2 linked regions of the Modestobacter italicus genome follow. The protein of the gene in region 2 interacts with the protein of the main gene of each other region in a pairwise test. Links are inferred from orthologs where the notes say so. Each region holds a gene or a part of one and is shown on either strand. Other genes may lie near its edges.

What was found. Proteins that work in one complex are often made in the same cells at the same time.
Region 1: the proteins of rlmB (region 2) and MODMU_RS23075 interact in binary tests that used the Escherichia coli proteins (3 or more experiments, as listed by UniProt). The link is inferred for Modestobacter italicus from one-to-one orthologs.

Annotation. Positions count from the first base shown.
Region 1 is NC_017955.1:4,875,310-4,879,253, forward strand. Bases 1,028-3,944 are described here. They hold MODMU_RS23075 (NAD(P)H-hydrate dehydratase), read right to left. Parts: upstream 3,243-3,944; coding sequence 1,812-3,242; downstream 1,028-1,811. Other genes in these bases: alr (alanine racemase), read right to left, coding at 1,028-1,785; MODMU_RS23080 (holo-ACP synthase), read right to left, coding at 3,239-3,616; glmS (glutamine--fructose-6-phosphate transaminase (isomerizing)), read right to left, coding at 3,706-3,944. Outside these bases: MODMU_RS23065 (alpha/beta fold hydrolase), read right to left, coding at 1-634; more of alr, read right to left, coding at 634-1,027. UniProt on the Escherichia coli protein: Bifunctional enzyme that catalyzes the epimerization of the S- and R-forms of NAD(P)HX and the dehydration of the S-form of NAD(P)HX at the expense of ADP, which is converted to AMP.
Region 2 is NC_017955.1:757,208-762,261, reverse strand. The notes cover bases 1,045-4,043. They hold rlmB (23S rRNA (guanosine(2251)-2'-O)-methyltransferase RlmB), read right to left. Parts: upstream 3,035-4,043; coding sequence 2,054-3,034; downstream 1,045-2,053. Other genes in these bases: cysS (cysteine--tRNA ligase), read right to left, coding at 3,016-4,043; MODMU_RS03675 (RidA family protein), read left to right, coding at 1,640-2,032; MODMU_RS03680 (DUF445 domain-containing protein), read left to right, coding at 1,045-1,572. Outside these bases: MODMU_RS29010 (S1C family serine protease), read left to right, coding at 1-197; more of MODMU_RS03680, read left to right, coding at 277-1,044; more of cysS, read right to left, coding at 4,044-4,419; ispF (2-C-methyl-D-erythritol 2,4-cyclodiphosphate synthase), read right to left, coding at 4,416-4,922; ispD (2-C-methyl-D-erythritol 4-phosphate cytidylyltransferase), read right to left, coding at 4,919-5,054. UniProt on the Escherichia coli protein: Specifically methylates the ribose of guanosine 2251 in 23S rRNA.

The DNA of each region.
Region 1 (3,944 bases), 4.1 Mb from region 2 along the record:
TCCGGGTGCCGAACAGCTCGGGGCGCCGCTGCGCCAGGGTCAGCACCGTCATGCCGCCCATCGAGTGCCCGACCAGCACCACCGGCCCGCGCGGCACGCGCGCGTCGAGCACCCGCTCCAGGTCGGCGGCCAGCTGCTCGATGGTGGCGTGCGCGGCGTCGCCCCGGCCGGACCCGCCGTGCCCGCGGTGGTCGTAGAACACCAGCCGGGCGCGGGGGCGGTGGCCGTTCGCGCTGGCGACCTCGGCGGCCAGGTCGCGGCGCTGGAAGGTCCAGGACGCCATCGACAGCGCGTAGCCGTGCACGAAGACGACGGTCAGCGGGGCGTCGAGCGGCCCGATCTCCTCGACCGACAGCAGCACGCCGTCGTCGGTCTGCACCAGCGCCGTCCGGTCGGCGGTGCGGCTCTCGCTGCCCAGCGGGTCCTGCTGGCGCAGCTCACCGGCCGGCACGGCGGCGATCGGCCGGCCGTCGTCCCCCGCCTGCCCGGCGAGCTGGTTGGCCCGCACCGCGGACGTGGCCGACCGGGTGACCGCGACCCCGACCGCCGTCCCGGCGGCGGCCAGGCCGACGGCGGCGCCGATGAGGCCCGCGGTGCGGGCGAGGTGGTGGTCGACGCGGCTCCCCCGGGCCATCAGACCAGCCCTGCCGTGCCGACGTGGCGGCGGCGGAACCGGCCACCGACCCGGGTGACCAGCTCGTAGTGGATGGTGTCCAGCGCGTCGGCCCACTCCTGGGCGGTCGGCTCCCCGTGGTCGCCCGCGCCCCACAGCACGACCGCGTCCCCGGGGTCGATCGGGTCGTCGCCGACGTCGAGCACGAACTGGTCCATGCAGACCCGCCCGGCGATGGTGCGCTGCACGCCGGCGGCGAGCACCGGGGCGCGGTTGCCGGCCGCCCGGGGCACGCCGTCGGCGTAGCCGACCGGCACCAGCGCCAGCGTCGTCTCCGCGCCCGTCGTGTAGGTGTGGCCGTAGGAGACGCCGGTGCCGGCGGGCACCCGCTTGGTGAGCGCGACCCGGGCCTGCACGGTCATCGCCGGGCGGAGGCCGTGCCGCGCCGGGTCGCCGCCGAGCGGGTCCAGGCCGTAGACGGCGACCCCCGGGCGGACCATGTCGTACCAGGTCTCCGGCAGCGCGACGGTGGCCGCGGAGTTGGCCAGGTGCCAGCGGGCCTCGGTGAGCCCGGCCCGCCGGGCCAGCGCGACGGCCTCCTCGAACACCCGCACCTGCGCGCCGATCGTCGGGTGGGTGGGGGCGTCGGCGTAGGCCATGTGGCTCCACAGCCCGGTGACGGCGATCTCCCCGTCGGCCTGCGCGCGGGCCGCGGCGGCGACCAGGCCGGGCCATGCCTCCGGGGTCGCGCCCTCGCGGGAGAGCCCGGTGTCGGCGAACAGCTGGACCCGCGCGGTCCGGCCGGTGGCGCGCGCGGCGTCGACCACCTCGGCGAGCGCCCACTCGGCGTTCACCGACAGCTCGACGTCCGCGGCCAGCCCGGCGGCGTAGTCCTCTCCGGGGGCGTGCTGCCAGGACAGCAGCGGGGCGGTGACCCCGGCCGCGCGCAGCGCCAGCGCCTCCTCCAGCACCGTCACCCCGAGCGCGTCGGCGCCGCCGGCGAGCGCCGCGCGGGCGGCGGGCACCAGTCCGTGCCCGTAGGCGTCGGCCTTGACCACCGCCATCAGCGGGCGGCCCACCCGGTCCCGGAGGGCGGCGGTGTTGGCCGCGATCGCGTCCAGGTCGACGACCACCTCGGCCCGGCTGTCGAGCCCCTGCTGCACCTGTGTCACGGCCCCACTCTCCCAGGCGGTGCCGATCAGCCGTCGGCGCCGCGCAGCCGGGCCAGCGTCCGGGGCAGGACGCGCACCAGGTCACCGGCGATCAGCGGGCCCTGCTCGGCGGCGAGCTGCCCGGCCCGGCCGTGCACGTGCGCGGCGACCGCCGCCGCCTCCGCGGCGGCCGGCCCGCCGGTTAGGAAGGCGCCGAGGACGCCGGCGAGGACGTCGCCGGTGCCGGCGGTCGCCAGCCACGAGGTGCCGGTGGCGTTGACGAAGGCGGCCCCGTCGCGGTCGGCGACCACGGTCGCGTCACCCTTGAGCAGCACCGTGCAGCCGAGCGCGGCGGCGCCGCGGCGGGCGGCGGCGACCCGGTCGCCGCCCACCTCGCCGAAGAGCCGGGCGAACTCGCGGTCGTGCGGGGTGAGCACGGTGGGCGCCGTCCGGTCGCCCACCAGCCCGGGCTGCGCGGCGACCAGCGTGAGCGCGTCGGCGTCGACGACCACCGGCAGGTCGGTGGCCAGCACCTCGGCGAGCACGCTGCGGGCGGCCTCGTCGGTGCCCATCCCGGGCCCGACGACCCAGGCCTGCACCCGGCCGGCCGCGCCCGGGCGCCCGGAGGTGACCAGCGCCTCGGGCCAGGCCGCCTTCACGCCCTCAGCGGCCGTGCCGGCGTAGCGGACCAGGCCCGGGCGGGCGCGCAGCGCGGCACCGGTGCACAGCACGCCGGCGCCGGGGTAGGTGGCCGAGCCGGCGATGACGCCGACCACGCCGCGGGAGTACTTGTCGTCCCCGGCGCCGGGCGGGTCCAGGTGGACGGCGACGTCGGCGTCGGTGAGCTGCTCGGCGTCCGGCGCGGGCAGGTGCGGGCCGAGGCCGATGTCGACCAGGTGCACCGTGCCGGCGGCGCCGCGGCCCGCGCCGACGACGAGCCCGGTCTTCACCGCGCCGAAGGTCACCGTGTGCTGGGCGGGGAACGCCTCCCCGGCCACCTCCCCGGTGTCCGCGGAGACGCCGCTCGGGACGTCGACCGCCACCAGCAGGCCGGGCCCGGCCACCGCGGCGTGCACCAGCGCCACGGCGTCGTCCCGGAGCCCCCCGGTACCGCCGATGCCGACGATCCCGTCGAGCACCAGGTCCGCGCGCGCCAGCGACTCGGCGCCGCCGGTGCGGCCACCGGCCCGCAGCAGGGCGGCGAGCCCGTCGGCGTGCGCCCGGTCGGGGGCGAGCAGGACGGCGGTCACCTGCGCTCCCCGGACGGCGAGGACCGCGCCGGCGAACAGCGCGTCGCCACCGTTGTCCCCGGAGCCGACGAGCAGCACCACCCGGACGCCGTGCGCGCGGCCGAGCAGCCCGAGGCAGACCGCGGCCAGCCCGGTGGCGGCCCGCTGCATGAGCACGCCGGGGCGCAACCCGGCCATCGCGGCCCGCTCGGCGCCGCGCACCTGGGCGGCGGTGAACAGCCCGGTCACGGCGTGCCGCCCTCGGCGATCACCACGGCGGAGGCCAGGCCGCCGTCGTGGCTCAGCGAGACGTGCCATGTGGTGACGCCGAGCTCGGCGGCCCGCTGCGCGACGGTGCCGCGGACCTCCAGGTGCGGCCGCCCCCGCTCCCCCACGACCACCTCGGCGTCGTGCCAGAGCATGTCGCCGGGCGCCCCGAGGGCCTTGGCGAGCGCCTCCTTGGCAGCGAACCGGGCGGCCAGCGACTCACCGCTGCGCTCGGTCCCGGACGGCGTCCGCTGCTCCGCGGCGGTGAACAGCCGGTCGCGCAGCCCCGGCGTCCGGACCAGCGACGCCGCGAACCGCTCGACCGGGCACACGTCGATCCCGACCCCGATGATCACGCCCCCAGTCTGCCTGGTGACGTGCTGGAGCGGCCCGGCTGCAGGGACCCGCGGCGCGCGGAGCGTGTCGTGGGGGGCAGTCGGGTCCTTTATTCCACCGTGACGGACTTGGCCAGGTTGCGCGGCTGGTCGACGTCCAGGCCGCGGGTGGCGGCGATCTCGCAGGCCAGCACTTGCAGCGGCACGGTGGTGACCACCGGGGCCAGCAGGGTCGGCGTCCGCGGAACCCGGATGAGGTGGTCGGCGAACGGGACGACGTCCTCGTCGCCCTCCTCGGCGATCACGATGGTGCGCGCCCCGCGGGCCCGCACCTCCTGGATGTTGCTGA
Region 2 (5,054 bases):
ACGGCTCCCCTGCCGCCGACGCCGGGCTCGAGGCCGGCGACGTGATCACCGCGGTCGGCGACCGGACGGTCACCAGCTCCACCGAGCTGACCGCCGCCGTCCGCAGCGCGCAGCCCGGCGACACGGTCACCCTGACCATCCGCCGCGGCTCGGACACCTCGAAGGTCGACGTCACCCTGGACGCCGCCTCGAAGTAGCCGCCCCCGACCGACGACCCCGGTGCCGCCCCCGCGGCCCCGGGGTCGTCGTGCGTGGTGACCACCTAGGCTCGGTCGGGTGCCGAGCCCGCAGCTGCCCAGCCACCAGCTGACCGTCCCGCTCACCGGCGCGCTCGACGACCCGCAGCGCGCCCGCGACCTGACGAAGATGAAGCGGCTGGCCACCGGCCTGTTCCTGCTGGCCGCGGCGGTCTTCCTGGTGTGCGTGCTGGTCGGGGACGACGCCGGCGCCTGGGTCGGCTACGTGCGGGCGACCGCCGAGGCGTCGATGGTCGGCGCGCTGGCCGACTGGTTCGCCGTCACCGCGCTCTTCCGGCACCCGATGGGGCTGCCGATCCCGCACACCGCGATCATCCCGCGCAAGAAGGACCAGATCGGCACCAGCCTGGGCACCTTCGTGCAGGAGAACTTCCTGACCCGGCGCGTGGTCGAGGAGCGGCTGGACGCCGTCGACGTCCCCGGCAAGCTGGGTGCGTTCCTGGCCGCCCCCGGCCGGGCCGAGCGGCTGGCCGGCGACGCCGGTGCGGCCCTCGGCGCGCTGAGCGACCTCATCGCCGACGACGAGGTGCAGCAGACGGTCTCCGCCTTCGTCGACCGCAAGCTGCGTGAGACGCCCGCCGCGCCGGGGCTGGCCCGGGTGCTCGAGCTCGCCGTCGACGGCGACCGGCACCAGGAGGTCCTCTCCGCCGGGCTGTCCGGGCTGGCCGAGTTCCTCGCCGACAACCGGCTGGTCTTCCGCACCCGGCTGGGCGACGCGTCGCCGTCCTGGGTGCCCGACTGGGTCGACGACAAGGTGTTCGACCGGGTCTTCGAGCTGCTGCGCAGCTTCCTGGCCGAGGTCGGCGCCGACCCGGAGCACCCCGTCCGCCAGGTGTACGACCGCCGGCTGCGGGCCTACGTGCACAAGCTGCGCACCGACCCCGAGGCGGCCGCGCGGGTGGAGCAGTTCAAGGCCGAGGTGCTCGAGCACCCCGCCGTCCGCACCTGGTCCGGCTCGCTGTGGACGACGGCGAAGGCCTCCGTGCTCACCGCCGCCGCCGACCCGGACTCCCAGCTGCGGGCCCGGATGGTGTCGGTGATCCGCTCCGGCGCCCGGCTGCTCACCGAGGACCCCACCGTCCGCGAGCTCGTCCAGCGCGAGGCGCGCCGCGGCGCGGGCTGGGCCGTCGAGCGCTTCGCCGGGGACGCCGCCGAGCTGGTCGGCACCACGGTGGCGCGCTGGGACACCGAGGAGACCAGCCGGCGGATCGAGCTGCAGGTCGGCCGCGACCTGCAGTGGATCCGGGTGAACGGCACCGTCGTCGGCGGCCTGGCCGGCCTGGTCATCTACACGATCGCCCAGCTGCTCTCCTGAGCGTCCTCCGGCCCCGCCCCACCCGCGGGTGCCGGTGCCGGCAACACGACGGCCCTAGGGTCCGGACATGAGCGCACCCGTGCACACCGACGTCCCCGGCATGCTGCCCGGGCTGTTCCCCTACTCGCTCGCCGTGCGGCTCGGCGACACCGTGCGGACCGCCGGCATCGTGGGGATCGACTACACGACCGGACGGCCGGCCTCCCTGACCGACTTCCGTGCCCAGGTCCGGTCGACGATGGACAACCTGGTCGCCGTGCTCGAGGCCGCGGGCAGCAGCCCCAGCGAGGTGGTCGAGACCGCCTGCTACCTGACCGAGATGGCCCGCTGGGACGAGTTCAACGGGATCTACAGCGAGTACTTCAGCGCGCCGATGCCGATCCGGACGACGATCTCCTGCGGCCTCGTGCCGCCGTTCCTGGTGGAGGTCTCCGCCGTGGCCTGGTCCCCGCGGGCCTGACCGGCCGGGCGCCGCCTGCCGTCACCGGCGGGCGGACGCCGCCGCGAACAGGGCGATGCCGGCGGCGACGCTGACGTTCAGCGACTCCGTCGACTTCGTGATCGGGATGGACAGCACCACGTCGCAGCGCTCGCGGACCAGCCGTGACAGCCCGGCGCCCTCGGCCCCGACCACGAGCGCGATCGGGTCGGCGAAGCCGTCGTAGTCGTGCACGGTCATGTCGCCGTCGGCCGCCAACCCCACGGTCTGCAGGCCGGCGTCCTGGTAGGAGCCGAGCGAGCGGGCCAGGTTGGTGGCCCGGGCGACCTGCAGCCGGGCGGCGGCGCCGGCGCTGGTGCGCCAGGCCGAGCCGGTCATGCCGACCGCGCGGCGCTCGGGCACGACGACGCCGTGCGCGTCGAACGCCGCGGCCGAGCGGATGATCGCGCCCAGGTTCCGCGGGTCGGTGACCCCGTCCAGCGCCACCAGCAGCGGCGGGCGACCGGAGTTGCGGGCGATGTCGAGCAGGTCGTCGGGGTGCGCGTACTCGTACGGCGGCACCATCAGCCCGATGCCCTGGTGCAGCGCCCCGGCCGACATCCGGTCGAACTCGGCCTTGCCGACCTCGAGCAGCGGCAGCCCGCGGTCGGCGGCCAGCTGCACGGACTCGGTGATCCGCTCGTCGGTGCCGCCGCGGGTCGTGTCGCCGGTGACGACGTAGAGCGCCGTCGCCGGGATCGCCGCGCGCAGCGCCTCGAGCACCGGGTTGCGGCCGAGCAGCAGCTCGGGTTGCTCCTCGTTGCGGCGCTGGACCCGGGCCCGGTTGTCCCGGCGGGCGGCGTCGGCCTGCGCCTTCTTGTAGGCGGGGTGGTGCGGCCGGGCCGAGGCCGGCGGGGTCGCGCCCCGGCCGGCCAGCGACCGGCGGTTCTTGCCGCCGGTCCCGGCGGTGGCGGTCTTCTTGCCGGCGCCGGCCGAGCGGCCGCGTCGTTGGCTGTTGCCGGCCATCAGCTGGTCAGCTCCCATCGTGTGCCCTGGGGGGTGTCCTCGACCTGCACGCCCAGGGCGCCGAGCTGGTTCCGGATCGCGTCAGCTGACGCGTAGTCCTTGCGGGCCCGGGCGGCCGCGCGCTGCTCCAGCGCGAGCTGCACCAGGCCGTCGGTGGCCGCGGCGAGGCGCTGGTCCCCGCCCGCGGTGGCCCACTGCGGGTCGAGCGGGTCCAGGCCGAGCACGCCGAGCATGGCGCGCACCGACCCCAGGGCGGCGGCGACCGCGGCGTCGTCGCCGTCGGCCAGCGCGGTGTTCCCGGCGGTGACCGCCTCGTGCACGGCGGCGACGGCGGCCGGGGTGGCCAGGTCGTCGTCCATCGCCGCGCTGAACGCCTCGGCGAGCACCGGCTTGCCGCCGTCCGGACCGACCCGCTCGGCGGCCCGGCGCACGAAGCTCTCCAGCCGCCGGTAGGCCACCCCGGCCTCCTCGAGCGCCGCCTCGGTGTACTCGATCATGGAGCGGTAGTGGGGCGCGACGAGGTAGTAGCGCAGCTCGACCGGGCGGACCCGCTGGACGACCTCGTCGACCAGCAGTGTGTTGCCCAGCGACTTGCTCATCTTCTCGCCGCCCATGGTCACCCAGGCGTTGTGCAGCCAGTAGCGGGCGAACCCGTGACCGGCGGCCTGGGACTGGGCGCGCTCGTTCTCGTGGTGCGGGAAGCGCAGGTCCAGCCCGCCGCCGTGGACGTCGAACTCCGGGCCCAGGTACTTCTCCGCCATCGCCGAGCACTCCAGGTGCCAGCCCGGCCGGCCGCGACCCCACGGCGTCGGCCAGGACGCGGTCTCCGGCTCGCCGGGCTTGTGCGCCTTCCACAGCGCGAAGTCGCGCGGGTCGCGCTTGCGCTCGTCGGTCTCGGTGTCCGCGGCCGCCTGCAGCTCGCCGAGCCGCTGACCGGACAGCTCGCCGTAGCCGGGGAAGGACCGGACGTCGAAGTAGACGTCGCCGTCGACGGCGTAGGCGTGGCCGCGGTCGATGAGCAGACCGATCAGCTCGACCATCTCCGGCACGTGACCGGTCGCCCGCGGCTCGTAGGTCGGCGGCAGCGTCCCGAGCACCTCGTAGGCGCGGGTGGCGGCCCGCTCGTTCTCGTAGGCCCAGGCCCACCACGGCTCCCCGGCGGCGGCGGACTTGGCGAGGATCTTGTCGTCGACGTCGGTGACGTTGCGGATGTAAGTCACCTCGGAGCCGGAGTGCAGCAGCCAGCGGCGGAGCACGTCGAAGGCGAGGGCGAAGCGGACGTGCCCGATGTGCGGCGGCCCCTGCACGGTCAGGCCGCAGACGTACATGGAGACCCGTCCTGCACGCAGGGGCGTGAAGTCGCGCACGGCACGCACGGCCGTGTCGTACAGGCGGAGGGTCACCCGGTCGATTCTACGGGCGGCGCGGCAGTGCTCCGGACCACGAGCGCGGTGGCCACCGCTGCCCGGCCCTCACCGCGCCCGGTGAGGCCCAGGCCGTCGGTCGTGGTCGCGGTGACGCTGACCGGTGCGCCGAGCGCTGCCGACAGCACGGCCTCGGCCTCCGCCCGCCGCGGCGACGCCTTCGGGGTGGTGCCGATCAGCTGCACGGCGGCGTTGCCCACCTCCCAGCCGGCGGCGGCGAGCACCTCCCGGACGTGGGCGAGCACGTCGGCCCCGCGGGCACCGGCCCAGCGCGGGTCGTCGGTGCCGAGCAGGCCGCCGATGTCGCCGAGCCCGGCGGCCGACAGCACCGCGTCGGTGAGGGCGTGCGCGACGACGTCGCCGTCGGAGTGACCCGCGCAGCCGTCGACGCCCGGCCACTCCAGCCCGGCCAGCCAGCAGGCCCGGCCGGCCTCGATCGGGTGCACGTCGGTGCCGATGCCGACCCGGGGCAGGGCCGTCACAGTTGCAGCTCCGCGAGCCGGAGGTCGTGTGCCACGGTGATCTTGGCGGCGCGCTCGTCGCCGGCGACGGTGTGCACCGGGATGCCGGCAGCGCGGACCACCGAGGCGTCGTCGGTGAACTCCGCTGCGGTG